DNA from 3 places in the Serratia symbiotica genome. Region 1 is predicted to be linked to each of the others. Evidence: predicted binding sites of a transcription regulator. Region 1 holds the regulator's gene; each other region holds the start of a gene.
The links. The regulator PurR, encoded in region 1, represses purine synthesis genes. The targets are predictions, from matches to a motif close to CANGCAAACGTTTGCNTG.
Positions count from the first base shown of each region.

Region 2: SYMBAF_RS15620 (nucleobase:cation symporter-2 family protein) is a predicted target of PurR. The motif match lies at 4,334-4,351, and genes of this name have one in related genera.
Region 3: purL (phosphoribosylformylglycinamidine synthase) is a predicted target of PurR. The motif match lies at 5,465-5,482, and genes of this name have one in related genera.

Region 1 is NZ_CP050855.1:1,232,350-1,239,846, reverse strand. Features, by position in the region: gene pykF (pyruvate kinase PykF) at 1-54, opposite strand, end outside; tRNA gene SYMBAF_RS06275 (tRNA-Val) at 429-505, opposite strand; tRNA gene SYMBAF_RS06270 (tRNA-Val) at 525-601, opposite strand; partial or broken gene SYMBAF_RS06265 (MATE family efflux transporter) at 748-2,123, opposite strand; gene SYMBAF_RS06260 (riboflavin synthase) at 2,332-2,970, shown strand; gene punC (purine nucleoside transporter PunC) at 3,107-4,285, opposite strand; gene purR (HTH-type transcriptional repressor PurR) at 4,404-5,429, opposite strand; gene cydH (cytochrome bd-I oxidase subunit CydH) at 5,749-5,838, shown strand; gene SYMBAF_RS06240 (C40 family peptidase) at 5,911-6,675, opposite strand; gene SYMBAF_RS06235 (Grx4 family monothiol glutaredoxin) at 7,093-7,437, shown strand.
Region 2 is NZ_CP050855.1:3,152,385-3,159,881, reverse strand. Features, by position in the region: gene dtd (D-aminoacyl-tRNA deacylase) at 1-167, shown strand, start outside; gene fabY (fatty acid biosynthesis protein FabY) at 191-1,123, shown strand; gene SYMBAF_RS15625 (AsmA family protein) at 1,104-2,762, opposite strand; gene SYMBAF_RS15620 (nucleobase:cation symporter-2 family protein) at 2,872-4,281, opposite strand; gene recG (ATP-dependent DNA helicase RecG) at 4,577-6,658, opposite strand; gene trmH (tRNA (guanosine(18)-2'-O)-methyltransferase TrmH) at 6,655-7,350, opposite strand; gene spoT (bifunctional GTP diphosphokinase/guanosine-3',5'-bis pyrophosphate 3'-pyrophosphohydrolase) at 7,356-7,497, opposite strand, start outside.
Region 3 is NZ_CP050855.1:2,222,966-2,230,462, forward strand. Features, by position in the region: gene SYMBAF_RS11135 (sensor histidine kinase) at 1-648, opposite strand, end outside; gene purL (phosphoribosylformylglycinamidine synthase) at 1,479-5,369, opposite strand; gene mltF (membrane-bound lytic murein transglycosylase MltF) at 5,648-7,108, shown strand; gene tadA (tRNA adenosine(34) deaminase TadA) at 7,102-7,497, opposite strand, start outside.

The DNA of each region.
Region 1 (7,497 bases):
TTCTTCTGATTCGGTTTTGGGGCCGATGGTACAAACAATCTTGGTCTTTTTCATGACAGAGTTTTCTACAAGTTGTGATTAAAAAAACGAATAAAACCAGCAGTAGAGCTGTTGGTATGGAATTTGTCTTTTGCCTGATGGTGCAAAATAAGGTTTAAGGATAGGTGATGACAGTCGAAATGGTGCGGAAAAGTTCGACCCGCGCTGGAGTGTACAGGGGGCGATGCCGCGCAACAAGATGAGATGAAAATGTATTGTTATGACGTTTTTGCAGATCAAGTGTTGAAGCCATTCAACTGAAAGACGTTGCATATTATAAGGCTAAGTGGTGGGAAACAAAATAAAAACCTAGGATGGCCCGCTACTGCGTGCGCAAATAAGCTTAGGAACCAGGAATAAGGAGAATAAATCCAGACAAAACCATAACTTGGTGCGTCCGAGTGGACTCGAACCACCGACCCCCACCATGTCAAGGTGGTGCTCTAACCAGCTGAGCTACGGACGCACTACACAGGCTCAGGATTTGGTGCGTCCGAGTGGACTCGAACCACCGACCCCCACCATGTCAAGGTGGTGCTCTAACCAACTGAGCTACGGACGCATCTTTTCCTGTCTGTCATGGCTGACAGCGGGGACGAATATTAACGAGCTACCTGTGAGTTGGCAAGGGGGAAAAGGCAATTTTATTCGGTATTTCACGCGATTGCTGTGCGAGTGAGCAGCAAGGTGCCCTTTTCACAAAGGCTGTTAGCGGCTCGATCGTTGTAAGATCAACATGGCCGGTTGTTTATGTAGCCAACGGATGCGCAGCACCACCATGATAGCGGCGAAAGTCAAGCCGATGATAAAACCGATCCAGAAGCCACTTGGCCCCATTGCTGGCACCAGGATATCGGTTAGCGCCAATAAGTAGCCGCATGGCAAGCCCAGGATCCAGTAAGCGATAAGGGTGATGAAAAAGATCGCGCGAGTGTCTTTATAGCCGCGCAGCACACCGCTGCCGATCACCTGAACAGAATCCGATATCTGATAAATTGCTGCTAACAGCATAAGCTGCGAAGCCATCGCCACCACCGCTGGATTGCCGTTGTACAGCAGGGCGATCTGCTCACGGAAGATGGTGGTAAAGAGTGCAGTGCAGGTAGCCATGATGATGCCGACGCCTATGGTGGTATAGGTGGCCACCCGTGCCCCCTCAATCGAACCTTCCCCAAGGCGGTAACCAACGCGGATGGTGGCACCAACGCCGAGAGACAGCGGCAATACGAACATCAGGTTGCTGAAATTAAGTGCGATCTGGTGGCCGGCAACGGCCACGATCCCCAGTGGTGAAACCAGCAGCGCCACTACGGCGAAAAGCGTTACTTCAAAGAACAGTGCTAGTGCCATCGGCATGCCAATGCCGATCAGGCGTTTCAATGCTGCCCAGTCCGGCCTAGGGTGTTCGCTTATCAGCGGTTTGATGTCGTGCTGCGAGGGTGCTCGTTTGACGTACCAGCGTATCATAAGGAACATGAGCCAGTAGACGCTGCCAGTGGCCACGCCGCAGCCAACCCCCCTAATTGCGGCATGCCAAATTTGCCGTAGATAAAAATGTAGTTGATCGGAATATTGATCAGCAGGCCGATAAAGCCGATCACCATGCCTGGTTTAGTTTTGGACAAGCCTTCACACTGGTTGCGTATCACCTGGAAGAACAGATAGCCCGGAGCGCCCCACATGATGGCATGCAGGTAGCCGAGTGCTTTGCTTGCCAATTGTGGGTCGATGCTATGCATGGTGTCGATGACCCACTTGCAGTTGTAAAGTAAAACGATCAGCAGCAGCGATACGCCGCCAGCTAACCAAAAGCCTTGCCGTACCTGATGGGCAATGCGATCGCGCCGGCCAGCACCGTTAAGCTGGGCAATCACGGGGGTTAATGCCAGCAGCAGCCCGTGACCGAACAGGATCGCAGGTAGCCAGATTGAAGTGCCGACCGCCACTGCAGCCATATCCGTGGCGCTGTAGGCCCCGGCCATAATGGTATCCACCACCCCCATGGCGGTTTGTGATATTTGCGCGATGATTACCGGGATGGCGAGAACCAATAAATTACGCGCTTCTAGGAAGTACTTCTGCACGCATACACCTTTCTGTTTTATTTATGAGTGGGAGGGTTGCCGTGAGCAGACAACAATAATTAAACTTTATCACAGTGGAATTTTGTCAAAAGAGTCTACCTATTCGGCGTGTTTAAGCAAATATTGCGATCAAAGAGTTTTCAGTGGGTTTGGTTTTACGCGTAAACTGGCATAAACGCGTTAACTCGTTCAGAAAAAAGAGGCATATATGTTCACCGGTATTGTACAGGGCACCGCACCCTTGGTCGCCATTGATGAGAAACCCAACTTCCGCACCCATGTGATTGAAATGCCTGCCGAACTATTGTCTGGGCTAGAGTTAGGTGCCTCGGTTGCCCATAATGGTTGCTGCCTGACGGTGACCGCCGTGGAAGGCACGCGCGTCAGTTTCGATCTGATCAAGGAAACGCTATGCCTGACCAACCTTGGCGAATTGGCGTTGGGTGACAGGGTCAACATCGAGCGTGCCGCCAGATTTAACGACGAAATTGGCGGCCATCTAATGTCCGGCCATATTATTTGCACGGCAGAAGTGGCCAAGATTTTGGCTTCGGAAAATAACCGCCAAATCTGGCTACGTATGCCCAATGCGTCACTGATGAAATATATCCTGCATAAGGGGTTTATTGGCATTGACGGCATCAGCTTGACCATCGGCGAGGTGGTGAATAACCGGTTCTGCGTGCATTTGATTCCCGAAACGTTAGAACGCACCACGCTGGGTAGAAAACGTTTGGGCGACAAAGTGAATATTGAGATCGACCCGCAAACACAGGCGGTAGTGGACAGCGTTGAACGGGTGCTCGCTAGCCGTGAAGCAAGGTTATCGGCGACGTTCAAGGACTGACAAGCTGGCGAGTAATAATGTATCACTATCAGTGGAGCAAACGGCTAACGTTTATCAGGAAACGCTGGTATTAGCGCACAGACGCCGTTTTATTGCCCGATAAATTAGCCCAGCGATTAATAGTGGGCTAGCAAATTCACGCCGTGCCGCCAACTGCTTTTCCTCGTTGTAGCCAATAGCCCACCGCAGCCAACACCACTGTAGAAAACATCACCGACACTGTCGCCAACAATGGCTGCGAGATAAATGCCGATACCAGCATGCTGGCGACAAAGCACAGACCGAGCTGCAAAGTGTTTTGCAACGCTGCGGCTTTGCCACTGCTTTCCGGAAATGCCATTAACGCATTCGCCACCATTATTGGATAGCCAGCACCATTAACCAAGGCCATGATGCAGAACGGGATCAACAAAGTGGTCAGGGTTGGTTCGCCCAGCATCGCCACTAGATACAGTGCTGCGATGCTTGCGCCATAAGTTACTAACAACCATGGCAGCAAGGTTTTACCCTTAATGCGATTTAGTGTGGTACGGTAGCCATAACCCCCCAACAGGAAAGCTAAGGTTTGCGGCATATAGCTTAGGCCAATATCATTTGGGCTGTAGCCCATATCGCTGAGGATAAACGGCGAACCGGTCAGCCAGGCGAAAAATCCGGCCGAACCGGCGGCGAACATCGCAACGTTGCCGCTGAACACGGGCGATTTGAACAACTGCCAGAAGCTGACACTACTGTTGCTTTGACCAGCTGCGTTTTCTGACCGGGTGCTTTTCTTCAGCAGTAATGTTGGTAGCAGTAGCAGGATGGAGAAGCCCAATAGCACGGCGAAGATCATGCGCCAACTTGTCTGGTTCAGCAGCCAGGCACCCATCAGCGGTGCCAACGCGGGGGATAACGCGACCAACGGCATGATCGTGGCGAATATGCGCCTGGCTTTGCCCTCACGGTAGCGGTCAACCACCAGCGCCTGCCAGGTAACAGCGGCGGAGCAGGCACCAATCGCCTGAATAAAGCGCAATAACCATAGCTGCACAGCATTTTGTACCCATAGCATGCCGAGGCAACCTAAGGCGAACAGCACCAAGCCGAGCAGCAGTACTGGCTTGCGGCCCAGATGGTCGGAAAGCGCACCCCACAGTAGCTGTGCAAAAGCGAAACCCGCTAGAAATACGCTCAGGCTGACACTGATCGCACCGGCAGAGATCTGTAATTCCTGCTGCATGGCACTAAAGGCAGGTAGGTACATGTCGGTGGCCAGATAACCCAATATGCTCAGGCCAGCGAGGTAACCCATAAAGCCAAAGGAATTTCGCATGGTATTTCTCGTTAATATTGTGTGATCGCAAGTTTTAGTGTCGAGAAAAGAACGGACACCGACTGGCGCAGTCAGTTGAACATCGTGGATGGCTATTTGCTCATACAGCAGGCGGTGTTTAACGGCGGTAGTCGATGAATGGGCCATCGGCCACCGAACGGCGTTCAAGCAGTTTCGGGTGCACTTCGATCACCTGTGACTCCTCACGTTTACTGATAATGCGATCCAGCAACATGCTAAACGCCATTTCACCTAGGCGTTCCTTCGGCTGATGGATAGTGGTCAGCGCCGGGGTGAAGTACCTGGCATTACGCACGTTATCATAGCCGATCACCGAAATATCCTGCGGCACACGTAGGCCCAGTTCGTCAGCGGCGCAGATGGCTCCCATCGCCATGATGTCGCCACCGCAAAATACAGCAGTTGGCCGTTGTTTTTGTGACAGGATTTGATGCATTGCCTGATAACCGGATTCTGGCTCAAAGTCGCCCTGAACGATCCACTCATTGCGCATCTTAATATTAGCTTCCTCCATGGCTTTCAGAAAACCCTGGTGACGCCCGCCACCGGTGTTGCGCACCAGTTGGCCCGGAATGGCACCAATATCACGGTGGCCGCGCTCGATCAGATAGCGGCCAGCCAAGTAACCGCCCTCGAAGGCATTGTCGACGATGGTATCAGTGAAATCCCCCCGTGCAGCCCCCCAATCCATCACCACCATGGGAATAGGGCGATATTCTTCCAGCATGCTCAACAGTTGTTCTGGGTATTCCGAGCACATTATTAGCAGGCCATCGACGCGCTTTTGTGCCAGCATAGCCAGATAGGCGCGTTGTTTGTTCAGATTATTGTGCGAGTTGCACAAGATCAGCGTGTAGCCCTTGCTATAGCAGCTATTTTCCACTGCTTCGATCACTTCAGCAAAATAGGGGGCCTCACTTGATGTGGCCAGCAGGCCGATCGATTTGGTGTGATTGACCTTCAGGCTGCGCGCCACGGCGCTTGGCGAATAATGCAACTCCTTGATTGCAGCACAAACGGCCGCTTGAGTTTCTTCGGCGACGAAACGAGTCTTATTGATGACGTGCGAAACGGTGGTAGTGGAAACGCCAGCGCGTTTGGCTACATCTTTGATCGTTGCCATATAATAAATGACTCCTGAACTCACATTTTACAATATGCAAGTATAATGTTAATCGTTTACCTGCGTAGATCCTTCTCCAGAAAAGCGAAAACTGAGTTTTTAGAGTTGTGGCCTTCGGCGCTTAGTCTGGGGGAACACATGCCGATACGCAGTTGTGAACTGCGAATTTTGTCGCATATTGAGCAAAAGTGGAAGAGGGAGTCGGCACTATAAACTGGGAATGATAATAAGATTTTATTGGCGAATTGTGAGAATATAATTTGGCACATTAATTGTGCGCCTTTTATCCTTGAAAAAGCCTCCCAGAGAAGGAATAGTGATGGATACTGACCTGAAGATGTCGTTGCTTGCCACGTTATGTGTGTTGGCGGTGATTATTGTTTTCTGTTTCACCGCTGTGCTGAACTGACCGCTAGCATTAAACCTAAATAAAGGCGCAGTTACTGTGCCTTATCCAGGGTTCTTCAACGCATGCACAGCGTTAGCGAATGGTTTGTGGCGTGACTACCCGGCGTGCACCGATGTAGTGATTCTGCCAATAGTCGTTGTTGAGTTGGCTGATGCGGATCTCTTCACCGGATCGCGGTGACTGTATAAATTTGCCATTGCCGAGATAGACCCCGACATGATCGGCTACGTTGTGATTGTGAATGCGAAAGAACACCAGATCACCGCTTTCCAGTTCGCTTTTCTTGATTGGCGCAGCATGGCGTAATTGGTACATTTCTTTGGTGGTGCGTGGCATCTTGATTTTCACCACATCTTTATAAGCGTAGTAAATTAGACCACTGCAATCAAAGCCGGTATGGGGTGAACTGCCCCCCCAGTGATAAGGCTTGCCCATTTGGCCCATCAGCTTGGCCATCGCCGTCTGTTTGGCATGCTGATAACGTTTTTTATGTGCCAGGCTGAGCTTCAATGGTTTTACATCGTGTGGGTGTATAGTTTTGGAAATACCGGGTTGACGTTGGTGGTCATAGCGCTTTTTGTCACCCTTTCTCGGTGGGACTACTTTAACAGTTTTGGCTATTTTCTGGGTTTTGGCCTTCAACGGTAACCTAGCGCTAACTTTTACTTTTTTTCTGACTTTCACCGCTTTTCTTTTCTGGGGGTCATCTGGTTGCGCTTCATTAGCAGCGTGACTTTTGCGCTGCTCGGTGGTAGTACGCGCCTGCGGTACAGCATGCGCTAGATTGAAGAAGAGTTGTGTAAGTAGCAGCATGGAAAGTATAAGAATTAAGCGCATGTCAACATCACCAACTTTGACTTTAAACGGATACCGAAGGCTGACAGTATTCCCGAATTTTTCCATATACAACAGCGAAGACATTATAAATAGTGATCCATATTGTGAGAAAAAGTTAACGGCATATTTTTTTATTTAAAATCAATTAATTAGTTTTTTAAAAACACGAACAGAATTTTGTGGATTAATTAAACACCGACTGAGGGGGGAAATTATGGGTTAAATGGTCGGATTAAAAATGTTATTCTGAATCCATATTTTAACCCGGAACGGTGTTTGCTGATAAGACGCGATCAGTAGCGGGTGATGCACTTGTAAAAGAGAGCATCTCTTATGACTACTACAGCCGTTAAAACAGCCCACATGATGCATGTGGTCGCTATGAGATGTCGATTGAGGAAACAAATAATGACGACAATGACGACGATTGAAAAAATTCAGCACCAGATCGCTGAAAACCCCATTTTGCTGTACATGAAAGGCTCACCAAAATTGCCAAACTGCGGTTTCTCTGCGCAGGCTGTGCAGGCGCTGTCTGCCTGCGGCGAGCGCTTTGCTTACGTGGATATTTTGCAGAACCCGGACATTCGTGCACAACTGCCTAAGTACGCTAATTGGCCGACTTTCCCACAACTGTGGGTAGACGGTGAATTGATTGGTGGTTGCGATATCATCATCGAAATGTATCAGCGTGGCGAACTGCAACAGCTTATCAAAGAAACAGCAGAGAAATACAGCGCGCAGCAAGACTCGCAGCCTTAATTGGCACGAGGTTTTTGTACCGCTATGTATGAGGTCGGGCGGTGCCAATGCAGACTGAGC
Region 2 (7,497 bases), 1.4 Mb from region 1:
CCAGTTTCTCACGCGGTGCGGTGCCGCTGGAAGCCGCAAGCTTGTATCAGCATTTTGTTGGTCAGTGCCGCGAACACGGTATAGAGATCCAGACCGGCGTGTTCGCCGCCGACATGCAAGTGGCGTTGGTGAACGATGGGCCAGTGACATTCTGGCTACAGGTCTAAGCATTCAGAGAGAGAAAGCGTCTATGTATCACCTACGAGTTCCAGTAACAGAACAAGAACTGAAGGAATATTACCAATTTCGCTGGGAAATGCTGCGCAAACCGCTACACCAGCCGGTGGGGTCGGAAAAAGATGCCTATGACGCCATGGCACATCACCGAATGGTGGTGGACGAGGGCGGGAAAATTGTCGCTATCGGGCGGTTGTCTATCAATGCCGATAACGAAGCGGCGATCCGCTTTCTGGCGGTAAACCCAACAGTGCAAAATAAAGGCCTGGGTACGCTGATGGCGATGACCTTGGAGTCGGTTGCACGTCAGGAAGGCGTAAAGCGGGTGGTGTGTAGCGCCCGCGAGGACGCAGTGGACTTTTTCGCCAAGCTGGGCTTCGTCAATCAGGGTGATATCACCACTTTACAGGCTACCCCGATCCGCCACTTTCTGATGATCAAACCGGTGGCGACGCTGGACGATATACTGCACCGCCCCGACTGGTGCGGCCAGTTGCAGCAGGCTTGGTATGATCACATTCCGTTGAGTGAAAAGATGGGTGTGCGCATCAACCAGTACACCGGCCAGCGCTTTGTTACCACCATGCCGGAGATTGGCAACCAGAACCCACACCATACACTGTTCGCTGGCAGCTTGTTCTCGTTGGCCACTTTGACCGCCTGGGGGCTGATCTGGCTGCTGCTGCGCGAACGCCATCTGGGCGGTACCATTATTCTGGCGGATGCGCATATCCGCTACAGCAAACCAATCACTGGGCGACCACGGGCGGTGGCGGATCTTGGCTGGTTGAGTGGCGATCTGGCTCGCCTGGCGCGCGGCCACCGCGCTCGCGTGCAAGCCGAAGTGCATTTGTTCGGTGACGATGACAAAGGCGCGCTATTTGAAGGTACTTACCTGGTGTCACCGGCGGAGAATCGTTTCTGCGCTACGGCAATGGCTGATTGACCGTTTGGCCGTCGCTGGCGGTGACCATCAGTGTACCTTGCAGTGAGCTTTTAAATGGCTGCTCGCTGTTCAATAACCCTTTCAGCCGCAGTTGCAGGTTGCCGTCACCGGTCAGCGGCACCGGCTGCCATCCCCACTGTTGCAAAATATTCATCGGCACCGAGCGGCCGTTCAGCGATAACTGAAACGGCTTGCCCGGCCGCTGATCTACCGTGGCCTCGGCCTCCAACAATCCTTGCGGCACCATGAAGGCACTAAGCTCGGTGACGTTGATCTGCCCAGTGTCGGCGTTCAACGCCAGCGAAGGGTGACGCACGTCGACTTTGTTGAAGGTGGCCTCGCTACCGTTCAGGTTCAGCGCGCCACCCCAAATGCCCCACTGATGATCGCATGCCAACAGTAAGTGACCGCCGTAGCCATCCAGCGCAGTGATCTGGAATGGGAAATGAGGATTGATATCGATGATCAGGTTGCGGTTGGTGGTCAGCTTGTTGACATAAACCTCCGCCAGCCATGCTGGCAACGGTTGCAGCCACAATTCGCGCCAGTTGATGGGTAAGGTGTATTCCAACGCCGCCATGGTCACTTCATCCAGTTGCAAACGCTTGGTAGCGCGCAGCCAGTGGCCGGAAGTACGTAGCAGGCCCCCTTCCCAGCGGGTGATGAATTGTTGGATAGCGATGCCAGCAGATGACAGCCGCAGAGTCATGATGGGATCGATTAGGTGGAAATCGCCGTTGATCATATCGCTGGCATTGAAGTTCAGCGAACCGTCCTGGCTGCGCCAGTCGCCCTGTCCAAAGCTGATATTTTGTAGCGAAAGGTCGACGTTATTGAACGCCCATTCCTTACCTTCCAAGCGTGCATCGATCAGGTCAACGTGTTTGAGGGTGAATGTTGGCAACGTACTGAAGCGTTGCATCAACTGTTCCAGTGTCAGCGGCGTTTGCATACGCACACCGCTCAACCGCAGACGTTCTACCTGCCAACTGCCGTTGGCGGCGCGGCTGGCGGCTCCGGTCAGGTTGCCCTGTGCCAGATCAGCACCGACGTTGTTTAGCAGGAGCTGGTTGTGCTTCAGTTCACCCTGTATTAACACCTGCGAGGCCGGGATGCCGTTTAGCGTCACCGAGCCAGCGCTAAATTGAAATTGGTTGTTCTCCCCAAATAAATGGTTGGCCTTAGGTTGCCAGGGCGTGATGCCGGCATTGACCTTTTGCGCGTTGAGCTGCCAGTGCTCATCGCTAGAATGCAGCGCCATGTTGCTCAGTTGTAACACATCAGCTTGCAGCGGTAGCGCTGTCGCCTGTGGTTGGATGTTCAGGGTGCCATCGTGTAGCGTGACGTGGTGAAAATAGCGCGGTTCGGTGATCTGGCGCAGGCTGAGGCCAAGATCGATCCGCTTGGCGACCAACGCTTGGTTGCTCCTCGTCAGTTGGACGTCCTCCAGCCTAATTTGATCCGGTTGCTGCCACGAGTACGAAATTTTCCCCACTGAAAAGCGGTATTCATTATTGTCGCTGATCCAACTGCTCAGACAGCCTGCCGCCCAGCGGGTTTGCCCAACCATGAACAGCAGCATGATGGCCAGCAGCGCGAGCAGCAGCAACGTCAACAACAATTTCCTGATAAACTTCATTGCCTATACCCGTAGCGGTCAAAAAGATACCCTGTTTATGCCGCAATTGGTCGGGCAGCTCAAGGGCAATGATCTGATAAAAAATAAGAAAATGGTCGTGAGCGGCCGTTTAATCAAAATCGGGGTTTTTGTGCTCGTGCGGAAACACCAGGTTTAGCACGATGGCGGTAATGCCGCCGGCGGCAATGCCGGAAGACAGCAAAGTTTTCAGCCAGTCCGGCGCGAATTGCAAGATCAACGGTTGCTGGGATACGCCCATGCCAACGGCCAGCGACAGCGCCATGATCATGATGGCACGGCGGTTCAGGCGTTCGCGTGACACAATACGTACACCGGAGGCGGCGATGGTGCCGAACATCACGATGGTAGCACCGCCGAGCACGGGTTCAGGAATATGCTGGACGCAACCCGCTACTGCCGGGAACAGCCCTAATGCCATCAGCATCAGCGCCACCACAAAGCCAACGTAGCGGCTGGCAACGCCGGTCAGTTGGATCACCCCATTGTTCTGGCCGAAACAAGAGTTGGGGAAGGTGTTGAACACCGCCGATAACATAGAATTCAGGCCGTTGGCAAGCACACCGCCTTTTAGACGCTTCATATACAGCGGGCCACTGACTGGCTGTTCGGAGACATCGGAGGTGGCAGTGATGTCGCCGATGGTTTCTAGCGAAGTAACCATAAAGATCAGCATCAGCGGCAGCAGCAAGTTCCAGTCAAAACCCAGGCCATAGTAAAGCGGTGTTGGCAGGGTGATGGTTGCCGTCTGGGACACCCGTTCACTGGCGGGTAGCATGTCCATCGCCCAAGCCAGCAGGTAGCCGACCACCATGGCGATCACCAGCGAGGCAACGCGCAGGTAGGGATTGCGCTGCCTGTTTAGCAAGATAATCACCACCAACACCGCACCGGCCAGCAGCAGGTTTTTCGGCGCGCCGAAACTGTGATTGTTCATTGCGGCATAGCCGCCACCGATGGAGGTCAGCCCTACTTGAATCAACGACAGGCCGATAATCATTACCACGATGCCGGAGACCAATGGAGTAATGATGCGGCGTGCCAGATACAGCACCCTTGACAGTAGGATCTCGGTGCAGGAGGCGACCACCAGCGTGCCGAACAGCGCGGCCATCATGGTCGGCACCTCTGCACCGCCGTTTTTCAACGCCAGGCCACCCATGATCAGCGGCGAAACAAAGTTAAAGCTGGTGCCTTGAATCGATAGCAGACCGGAACCCACCGGCCCCCAGGTTTTGATTTGCAGTATAGACGCCAGACCGGAAGCAAACAGCGACATGCTGATGATGTGCTGAGTATCCTGCGCCGGTAAACCCAGCGCTTGGCAGATCAGCAGAGCCGGGGTGATCACCGCCACAAACATCGCTAACAGATGCTGACCGGCGGCAAACAGCGTTTGCGGCAGTGGTGGGCGATCTTCCAGGCGATAAATCAGTTCACTGGTACGAGGGGGAGCGGCGTCTTTTTGCGCAGCATCAAGCTCGGAAGATGGCAAGGTCATGGTGTAGCGTTTCCTGAACGTCAAAGAGGGTATTTTAATGAACCGCTGTGTAAAAGCAAACGGTTGCGCCTAACAGCCTATCCCAGTCAGCGTACATTGTTGCCGCCCGTTTTCACAGGGACAGTGCGCAACAACCGGCGCGTACAGGGGGTACGTGAGGAGGGTGAGCACTGTCCAGGGCCAAAATGACGAATAAAATAGCCTTATGGGATAGGTTCTAAATATTCTGCAACGCCTTGGGGGTAGAAGTTGCATTTTAATTTCCTTTTTCTTGTCTTGTCTGCTGAGGATCTTTTTATGCGTTAGAATAGCGCACCTTTTCTGGTAGCCAGCGCTCGATTAGCGCACGGGCGAGTTCAGGGTGCTGCTGATGGATATGGCGAGCGATGCGTTGCACTTCCGGGATCATTGCCTGGTCACGCAGCAAATCCGCCACTTTGAATTCGGTGCTGCCGGTCTGACGGGTGCCGAGTAGCTCGCCGGGGCCGCGAATTTCCAGATCACATTGGGCGATCACAAAGCCATCGTTGCTATCGCGCAATACTTGCAAGCGCTTTTGCGCCATTTTACTCAGCGGCGTCTTGTACAGCAGTACGCAGTGTGAGGCCACAGCGCCACGTCCTACACGGCCGCGCAACTGGTGCAACTGCGCCAGCCCCAGCCGTTCCGGGTTCTCAATGATCATCAAGCTGGCGTTCGGCACATCGACGCCGACTTCGATCACTGTGGTAGCGACCAAAAGCTGTAGCTCGCCCTGTTTAAAAGACTGCATCACCGCCTGTTTTTCCTGTGCTTTCATGCGGCCATGCACCAGCGCTACTTTCAGTTCAGGCAGCGCGGCTTTCAACTCTTGCCAAGTGACTTCCGCCGCCTGCGCTTCAAGCAATTCGGATCCTTCGATCAGCGTACAGACCCAATAAGCCTGTCGGCCTTCTTCCATGCAGGCGTTTTTCACCCTCTGGATAATGTCGGCGCGCCGGGTATCGGGAATCGCGACGGTGGTGACCGGCGTCCTGCCCGGTGGCAACTCATTGATGACTGAGGTATCAAGATCGGCATAGGCAGTCATCGCCAGCGTGCGCGGGATCGGCGTGGCGGTCATGATCAACTGGTGGGCGTGGAAGCCTTGATCTTCGCCCTTTTCCCACAGTGCCAGCCGCTGATGCACGCCAAAGCGGTGTTGTTCATCGATGATGATCAGAGCCAGGCCGTTGAACTGCACCTGTTCCTGGAAAATAGCGTGTGTGCCGACCACCATCGACACTTGGCCGCTGGCGATGGCTTCCTGTTGTGCGATGCGTGCTTTGCCTTTCTGTTTGCCAGCCAGCCAGCCGACTTCCAGGCCCAACGGCTCGAACCACTGGCGGAAATTGGTGGCGTGCTGCTCGGCCAGCAACTCGGTCGGTGCCATCAGCGCCACCTGCTTGCCGTGTGCGATGGCGCGCAAGGCTGCCAGCGCCGCCACCAGCGTTTTGCCGGAGCCAACGTCACCTTGCACCAGTCGCATCATCGGAAAGGTCTTTTGCATATCGGCTTCGATATCGGCTACTACCCGTTCCTGCGCGCTGGTCGGTGAGAATGGCAACTGGGCAAGGAAGGGTTTTTTTAATCGGTTATCCGGCAGCAATGGCAACGCCTGATAACTTTGCGCACCGGCACGCACTGTCAGCATGCTGAGATTGTGTGCCAGCAGTTCTTCGAGGATCAGGCGTCTTTGCGCGGGATGCTTGCCCTGTTCCAGATCTGTTAGCTGGATAGCTGGCGGTGGGCGGTGCAGGGTGTGCAGTGCTTGCGGTAAGCTCATTAGCTCACCTCTTACCTCTGGTGGCAGCAGTTCGGTGATGGTACAGGTATCCAGCAGTTCCAGTGCCTGATCGGTCAGCTTGCGCAGCATGGCTTGCCTGATGCCTTCGGTAGTCGGGTAGACTGGGGTCAGTGATGCCTGCAAATCAATTTCGTTGCTTTCTCCCTGAATGCGGTATTCCGGATGGATGCTCTCCGCGCCGTGATTGCCGCGTTTTATCTCACCGTAGGCGGTCACACGGCGGCCGATGGCCAGGCTATTTTTCATCGCCGCGTTGAAATTGAAAAAGCGCAGGGTAAGAATGCCCGTGCCATCACTGATTTGGCAGGTCAGCATGCGCCGACGGCCAAAGCTGGTGTCGCTGCGCAGTATTTCCCCTTCTACCGTGGCGTAGATGCCTGGCAGCAGGTCGTTTATCGGGTAAAGCCGAGTGCGATCTTCGTAGCGCAGCGGCAGGTGAAACAGTAGATCCTGAATGGTTTCCAAGCCGATTTTGGCTAGTTTGCCCGCCTGGCTGGCACCAATCCCAGAAAGCGTGGTGAGCGGTACAGCATTCAGTAGGCGGCCTTTCATTGACGCACCGTTGCTTGCATGGCCGCCCACCATTCGGTCTCAGCAACCACCTGGCCCCGGTCATCAATATGCGGTCTCGGCAACCCTTTGCGTTTGGCTACGTTGGCCAGCACGGGATAGCCGCCTTCAAATAGCAAGCGCTGCTGTTCTTCTTCGTCCAGCATGCTGCGATCGCGGTGGTACAGGCCAGCGTTTTGCCGCTGGCGCTGCGCTTCATACATGATCAAGGCCGAAGCCACGGAAACGTTGAGTGATTGCACCATACCGATCATCGGAATGATAATGTCCTGATCGGCCAGCGCTAGTGCTTCATCGGTCATCCCCGTTTTTTCCTGGCCGAGTAGCACGCAGGTTGGGCGGGTGTAATCCACCTCGCGGAAATCGACCGCGCGGGAAGAAAGGTGGGTTGCCAGCACTTGCATGCCTTGGGTTTTCAGATGGTTCACGGCGTCAGAGATGGTGTGGTGGGTTTTGACGTTGACCCAATTGTTGCTACCAGCGGCGCAGGAAACCAGCGTGCGCATGCGTGTGGTTGACCACACGGCATGCACTTGATGTACGCCAACGGCATCGGCGGTGCGGATAATAGCGGAGACGTTATGTGGCTTGAGTACTTGCTCCAGACAGACCGTCAGATCTGGCTGCCGGGTAGCAAGTATTTCACTAATCCGCGCATAGCGTTCAGGACTCATAAGCGCTAGTTTCGGTTGCGGTTAACTTTGATCACATCTGGCATGATACGGATTTTACGCATAATGTTTGCCAAATGGATGCGATCACGGGTGGTCAAACGGATAAAGATGCTATAAACTCGGCCATCTTTTTCTTCGGTATTCAGG
Region 3 (7,497 bases), 990 kb from region 1:
CAACGAACGCAGCTCGCGCGGCCCTTTGAACACTGCGCTTCTGCCGGGCGTGCGCCCTTCCCCCAAGCGGTTAATCATCCGTTCCACGGCTTTCACTGGGCCAATAATCATGCGAGTAAATAGCACCACCAGCAGCACGCTGACCAGGAACAACAGTAGCGCCTGCCAACCGAAAAATTGGCCGCGTTTGGCGATGGCTTGCTGCAACTGCTGACCACGGGAAAACACCACAGCCCGCGTAGCCTGTACCATCTCAGCGTTAGAATGTGAGAAAGACTCTAGTAGCACCGAAGCCCCGCTATCCGGCCCACTGTTCTGGCATGTGATCGCCGCTAGCTGGGTCAGCAAATCGCGCAACCTCTGATAATAACGTTCATTTGGCAGAATAGGGGCGTGGGCATTCAACATCTGGGAATATTGCTTGCGCTGATTCTGGTACAGTCGCGCCAAGGTAGGATCGACCAGCACACAATATTGGCGATAACTGCGCTCCATCTCCAGCGCCACACTGACCATCGCCTCGCTGCGGCGCGCATCCGCTAAGGTAGTGTGGTTGATGTCTGCCGCCTGCGCACTGAGCTGATCCAAACTCTGGTATGCCTGATAAGCCAATACCAACAGTGGCAACAGCACCAGCAAAAATGCCATCAGCACCAATTGGCGCAGCGAGCGAGGAAATAAACGCCATTTTTTCAACGGGATCTTCTCATCTTCTCAAACCTGTTCCGATGCTAACTGACTCGCTGATAAGAAAAAAGCCCAACGACGGATAATCACGCATAACCATAAGCGGCCAGCAGCTTGATGCTGTCGCCAAAAAGAGAAGCGCGGCGTTCGCCGAGCCGTCAGACGGTGTGCGGGCCTTAAGACTGGGACAAGAGCATAAGCATGAATAAATACAAGGTGGGCGCAGAGCTTGGGAATTGACGCTGGGGCAAAACTGCCCCAGCGCATGCAAGAACGTGGATGCCCAGTAACCTCGTTTTTGGGTGAAGTAGCCTAAGGCTATCATCACCCCGTTAGAGATAGGCGGTGCCTCACTCCACGTGTCGCCCAATGCTTGATAAAGTCACTTGCGTGAGCTGTTATCGGTTTGGTTGGACGATAGGCACCCTTTCTTTGGCATCATTCGGAGGCTTATGAGGCTTTAAATAGGCAACCATCATAAAAAGATGAATGAGCAACAGGAATGATAATGCATGTAGCGTACCAACTTTTAAAAAATCAAATCAAGACATTGATTTTAAAACATTTAATTATTTAATGGATTAATCAGGCTGAACCGCATGGCATTGAAAAGAACGGCCAACTTGTCGTCAGATCCAGACGACCTAAACTAAACATCACAAAATAATTTAAAATCAAATAGTTAAATGTCTCCTTTTAGAGACGAAAAAAACAGTCTTTGTCGCAGAATGCACACAGTAAAAAGGGCACAATCGCTTGCGCCCTCTGATACCACTGCGATATCTAGCCGCTTAACCCAACTGTTTACGGGCGTTGCGGAACATGCGCATCCACGGGCTATCTTCACCCCACTCTTCCGGGTGCCAGGAGTTGCTGACGGTGCGGAAGACGCGCTCTGGATGCGGCATCATCACCGTCGCCCGTCCGCTGGCACTGGTGACGGCGGCAATGCCGTTCGGCGAACCATTCGGGTTTGCTGGATAATCTTCCGTTACCTGGCCGGCATTATTGACGAAGCGCAGTGCCACCAGACCATCGCTTTCCAGCGCAGACAGGTGCGCCGTATCGCGTACTTCGACTCGACCTTCGCCGTGGGAAACGGCGATCGGCATGCGTGAACCCACCATGCCCTGCATGAACAGCGATGGACTGGCTGCCACTTCCACTAGGCTAAAACGGGCTTCAAAACGATCTGACAAATTACGCACAAAGCGCGGCCAGTGTTCAGCACCGGGGATCAATTCACGCAGGTTGGACATCATCTGACAGCCGTTGCACACCCCCAACGCCAAGGTGTGCGGACGATGGAAGAACGACTCAAACTCATCGCGCACCCGATCATTGAACAGGATCGATTTCGCCCAGCCTTCCCCGGCCCCCAACACATCACCGTAAGAGAAGCCACCGCAGGCCACCAGCGTGTGGAAGTCCTGCAAATTACGCTGCCCTTCCAGCAGGTCGCTCATGTGTACATCCAGCGCATCAAAACCAGCGCGATGAAATGCCGCCGCCATCTCAACGTGGGAGTTCACCCCCTGCTCACGCAGCACCGCCACTTTCGGACGAGCGCCCGTCGCGATGTATGGCGCAGCGATGTCTTCCTGCGGTGCGAAGGTCAGCTTCACGTTTAGGCCAGGATCGTGCTCATCCTGCTTGGCCTGGTGTTCCTGATCGGCACACGCCGGGTTATCACGCAGGCGCTGCATCTGCCAAGTGGTCTCCGCCCACCAAGTGCGCAACGTATTGCGGCTCTCGCTGTACAGCGCCTTGCTATTCTGGCTAATCACAAAGCGATCGCCCGTCTGCACACTGCCGATGTGATGTATGTTGTCGCTCAGGCCATGCTGGGCGAACACCTGCTTCACCGCCTCAAGCTGGGCGGCAGTCACCTGGATCACCGCGCCTAGCTCTTCATTGAACAGCACCGCCAGAGCATCGTCACCCAGGCCGTCGATAGCGATGGTAACGCCACAGTGGCCAGCAAACGCCATCTCCACCAGCGTGACCAACAGGCCACCGTCTGAACGGTCGTGGTAAGCCAGCAGGACGCGATCGGCCACCAGTTGCTGCATGGCATTGAAAAAGCCCGCTAATTGCACCACGTTACGCACATCGGCGGGCTTGTCGCCCAGTTGACGGTAGACCTGCGCCAACGCGGTTGCACCCAGCGCGTTATGGCCGTTACCCAGATCGATCAACAGCAACGCGGTGTCGCCTTTGTCGGTGCGTAACTGTGGCGTCACGGTGTGACGCACATCTTCCACACGGGCGAAAGCGGTGATCACCAGCGACAGCGGCGAGGTCATTTCGCGTTGTTCGTTGCCTTCCTGCCAGCGGGTTTTCATCGACATCGAGTCTTTACCCACCGGGATAGTGATGCCCAGCGCCGGGCAGAGTTCTTCGCCCACCGCCTTCACCGCCGCATACAGGCCAGCATCTTCGCCTGGGTGGCCAGCAGCGGCCATCCAGTTAGCGGAAAGCTTCACACGCTTTAGCGCACCGATTTCGGTGGCGGCCAAGTTGGTCAAGGCTTCCCCTACCGCTAGGCGGCCGGAAGCAGCGAAGTCCAGCAGAGCAACCGGCGCACGTTCGCCAATCGACATCGCTTCGCCGTAATAGCTGTCCAAACTGGCAGTGGTGACCGCACAGTCGGCCACCGGGATCTGCCATGGGCCGATCATCTGATCACGTGCTACCATACCAGTCACGGTGCGATCGCCGATGGTGATCAGGAAGGTTTTTTCCGCCACCGCCGGCAAATGCAGCACGCGTTTTACCGCGTCAGCCAGCGTGATATTCTCACGTTGTAGTGGCTGGCCGTTGGCCTGTTGACTGGTGACATCGCGCGTCATTTTCGGCGTTTTGCCCAGTAGCACGTCCAACGGCATATCGATTGGCCGGTTGTCGAAGTGACGATCGTTTAACGTCAGATGTTGCTCTTCAGTGGCTTCACCGATCACCGCATAAGGCGCACGCTCGCGGCGGCAAATGGCAGCAAACTGTGCCATCTGTGCTGGCGCAATCGCCAGCACGTAACGCTCCTGCGATTCATTACACCATACTTCCAGCGGGTTCATGCCCGGTTCATCATTGAGGATGTCGCGCAGTTCGAAACGCCCGCCACGGCCACCATCGCTCACCAGTTCTGGCATCGCGTTGGACAGGCCGCCCGCGCCAACATCGTGAATAAAGAGGATCGGATTTTGCTCGCCCATTTGCCAGCAGCGGTCGATAACCTCCTGACAGCGGCGCTCCATTTCTGGGTTGTCACGCTGCACCGAGGCAAAGTCCAGATCGGCATCGGACTGGCCGGAATCCATAGAGGAAGCGGCACCGCCGCCCAAGCCAATATTCATCGCCGCCCCCCCCAGCACGACCAACTTGGCCCCGACGGTGATTTCCCCTTTCTGCACATGGCCAGCACGGATGTTGCCGATGCCACCCGCCAACATAATAGGCTTGTGATAGCCGCGCAGTTCGACACCGTTGTGGCTGTTGACCTGCTCTTCGTAGGTGCGGAAGTAACCGACCAGTGCCGGACGACCGAATTCGTTGTTGAACGCCGCACCCCCCAAGGGGCCGTCGGTCATGATGTCCAGTGCTGTGACGATGCGTTCCGGCTTGCCAAAATCCTGCTCCCACGGTTGTTCAAAACCGGGAATGCGCAGGTTAGATACCGAGAAACCTACCAGACCGGCTTTCGGCTTGGCACCACGGCCAGTGGCACCCTCATCGCGGATCTCACCGCCGGAGCCGGTAGCGGCACCCGGCCATGGGGAGATCGCCGTCGGGTGGTTGTGAGTCTCCACCTTCATCAGGATATGCGCCTGTTCCTGATGGTAATCGTACTGGCCGTTTTCCGGCGTGGCAAAGAAACGGCCAACCTGAGAGCCTTCCATCACTGCGGCGTTGTCTTTATAAGCCGACAGCACGTAGTCCGGCGTCTGCTCGAAGGTGTTCTTGATCATGTTAAACAGCGACTTCGGCTGCGGTTCACCATCAATGATCCAGTCAGCGTTGAAAATCTTGTGGCGGCAGTGCTCAGAGTTGGCCTGCGCGAACATGTACAGTTCGATATCCGTTGGGTTGCGCCCCAGAGCGATAAAGGCATTCAGCAGATAGTCGATTTCATCCTGTGCCAGCGCCAGCCCCAGTCCGACATTAGCCTGTTCCAGCGCGCTGCGCCCTTCGCCCACTACGTCTATCACTTGATGCCGCGCCGGTTGATGGTGTACGAATAACTGTTCAGCCTGTTGCAGTTCGCTAAAAACGGTTTCCATCATGCGATCATGCAGCAAGGCGGCGAGTTGCTGCCACTGGCCCCCCGTCAGCGTGGGTGCCTTGACGTAGAATGCCAAGCCGCGCTCCAACCGGACTACCTGCTGCAAACCGCAGTTGTGGGCGATGTCGCTTGCTTTGGAAGACCAGGGTGAAAGGGTGCCCGGACGCGGTGTCACCAACAACAGGCACCCTTCAGGGGCATGTTCGGCGAGAGAAGGCCCATACTTAAGCAGACACTGAAGCTTGGCGTGTTCTTCGGCACTTAGCGGTGCGCTCACATCAGCGAAGTGGACGTATTCAGCGTAGATATCATTGACCGGGAGTTGAGCGTCCTGGCAGCGGGATAGCAGTTTGGTAATGCGAAAAGCCGACAAAGCGGGCGAACCACGCAGTATTTCCATAATCAAAATTCTCTCGTCTTTGAAGCCACTGACTTCAGCACTTCATTGGGCGCAACAGGGAAAAACGCGCGTCATTATAGAGAATCCGCGCCTGCGACGAAACCGTTTGCGTAGCGATTATTGATAAAAGCTATTTGTTCCATCGGGTAGTCATAGCATGTCAATAAAGTTGCACGTTGGCGTTTTGTTGCGCAAAATGCCCCGGCACTGGTGATTTAACTATAAGAAAAGGTGGGATTGTCATCATCAGTGTCCTTGTACCACTACTGGATAACTATTTGAAACGCATCAAAATAAACTATATTCTCGTCGGTGCTATTACCTTGCTTTTAGCGCTCGCCCTGTGGCCCAACATCACTTGGCACGGTGGCCAAAGGGGGCAACTCGCCGCGATCAAATCCCGCGGTGAGTTGCGAATCAGCACGTTAAACTCACCGCTCACCTATTTCACCACCAAACAGGGCGCGGGGGGGCTTGACTATGAGCTGGCGAAACACTTCGCCAACTACCTTGGGGTCAAGCTGGTGGTGATCTCGCAGCAAAATATCAACGATATGTTTAACGACCTCGATGAAGATAACGCCGATCTGCTGGCAGCCAGCCTGAACTATAATCCAGAGCGCCTTGCCAGTGCGCGCATTGGCCCAACCTACTATTCCGTTTCCCAGCAGTTAGTGTACCGTTTGGGTAGCCCACGGCCAAAAAGCTTCGCGGATATCAAAGGCAAGCTGGCGGTGGCCTCCGGTTCCGCGCACATCAGCACGCTGAAACAGCTTAAGCGGGATAAATTCCCAGATCTCAAATGGCAAACTGCCAGCGACCTCACGTCAAAGGAACTGCTGGAACAGGTAGCCGATGGCAAGTTGGACTATACCCTCGGCGATTCAGTGACCATTGCCCTATTGCAGCGCGTCCATCCGCAACTGGCGGTGGCGTTTGATGTCACCGATGAACAGCCGATCACCTGGTATCTGAAGCGCGGTAACGACGATAGCCTATATGCGGCGATGTTGGACTTCTTCAACCAGATTGTGGACGATAACACCCTGGCTCGGCTGGAAGAAAAATATCTCGGCCACGTCGGCAGTTTTGACTACGTTGACACCAAAACCTTTTTATCCGCTATTGATGTGATCCTACCCAACTTTCGTTCACTATTTGAAAAATACGCCAAGGAGATCGACTGGAAGCTACTGGCGGCCATCGCCTATCAAGAGTCGCACTGGGATCCGCAGGCCACCTCACCCACCGGGGTACGCGGCCTGATGATGCTGACCCGCGCCACCGCCGATAGCCTTGGGGTAAACGATCGCCTCGATCCGCAGGAGAGCATTCAGGGCGGAGCGCTCTACCTGCAACGGCTGATGGCTAAGGTGCCGGACAGCGTGCCGGTAGACGAACGCATCTGGTTCTCATTGGCGGCCTACAACATGGGCTGGGGTCACATGCTGGACGCCCGCAAACTGACCAAAATGCAACAGGGCAATCCAGACAGTTGGCTCGATGTCAAACAGCGCCTGCCGATGCTCAGTCAGAAGCGTTACCATTCGCAACTGACCTACGGTTACGCCCGTGGGCGCGAGGCTTATAACTATGTAGAAAACATCCGCCGCTATCAGGTTAGCCTGGTTGGTTATCTGCAAGAAAAAGAAAAGAAGGCAGCGCAAGAAGCCGCCAACCAGGAAGCAATGGGAAGAGCCTATCCGGCCATTGCGCCGGAATTGGTGATTGACTACTGATCCGGTTTGTTGCCCACGCGTTGCACTTGCTTCAGCGCCTTTTTCTGCTCACGGCGCAAGCGAAAAAAGTGGCTCAGCATCGCGGCACACTCGTCCGCTAGCACGCCTGAGGCGATCTCCACCTGATGATTCATGCCCGGATGGCGCAAAATATCCATCAACGAACCAGCCGCGCCGGTTTTCTCATCGGCTGTACCATACACCAGCCGACGAATGCGACTGTGCACCATCGCGCCGGCGCACATCACACAGGGCTCCAGCGTGACGTATAGCGTGGCGTTCAGTAAACGGTAGTTCTGCAACACCGCCCCACCTTGACGCAGCGCCATAATTTCCGCATGGGCGGTGGGATCGTGACGGCCGATTGGCCGGTTCCAGCCTTCGCCAAT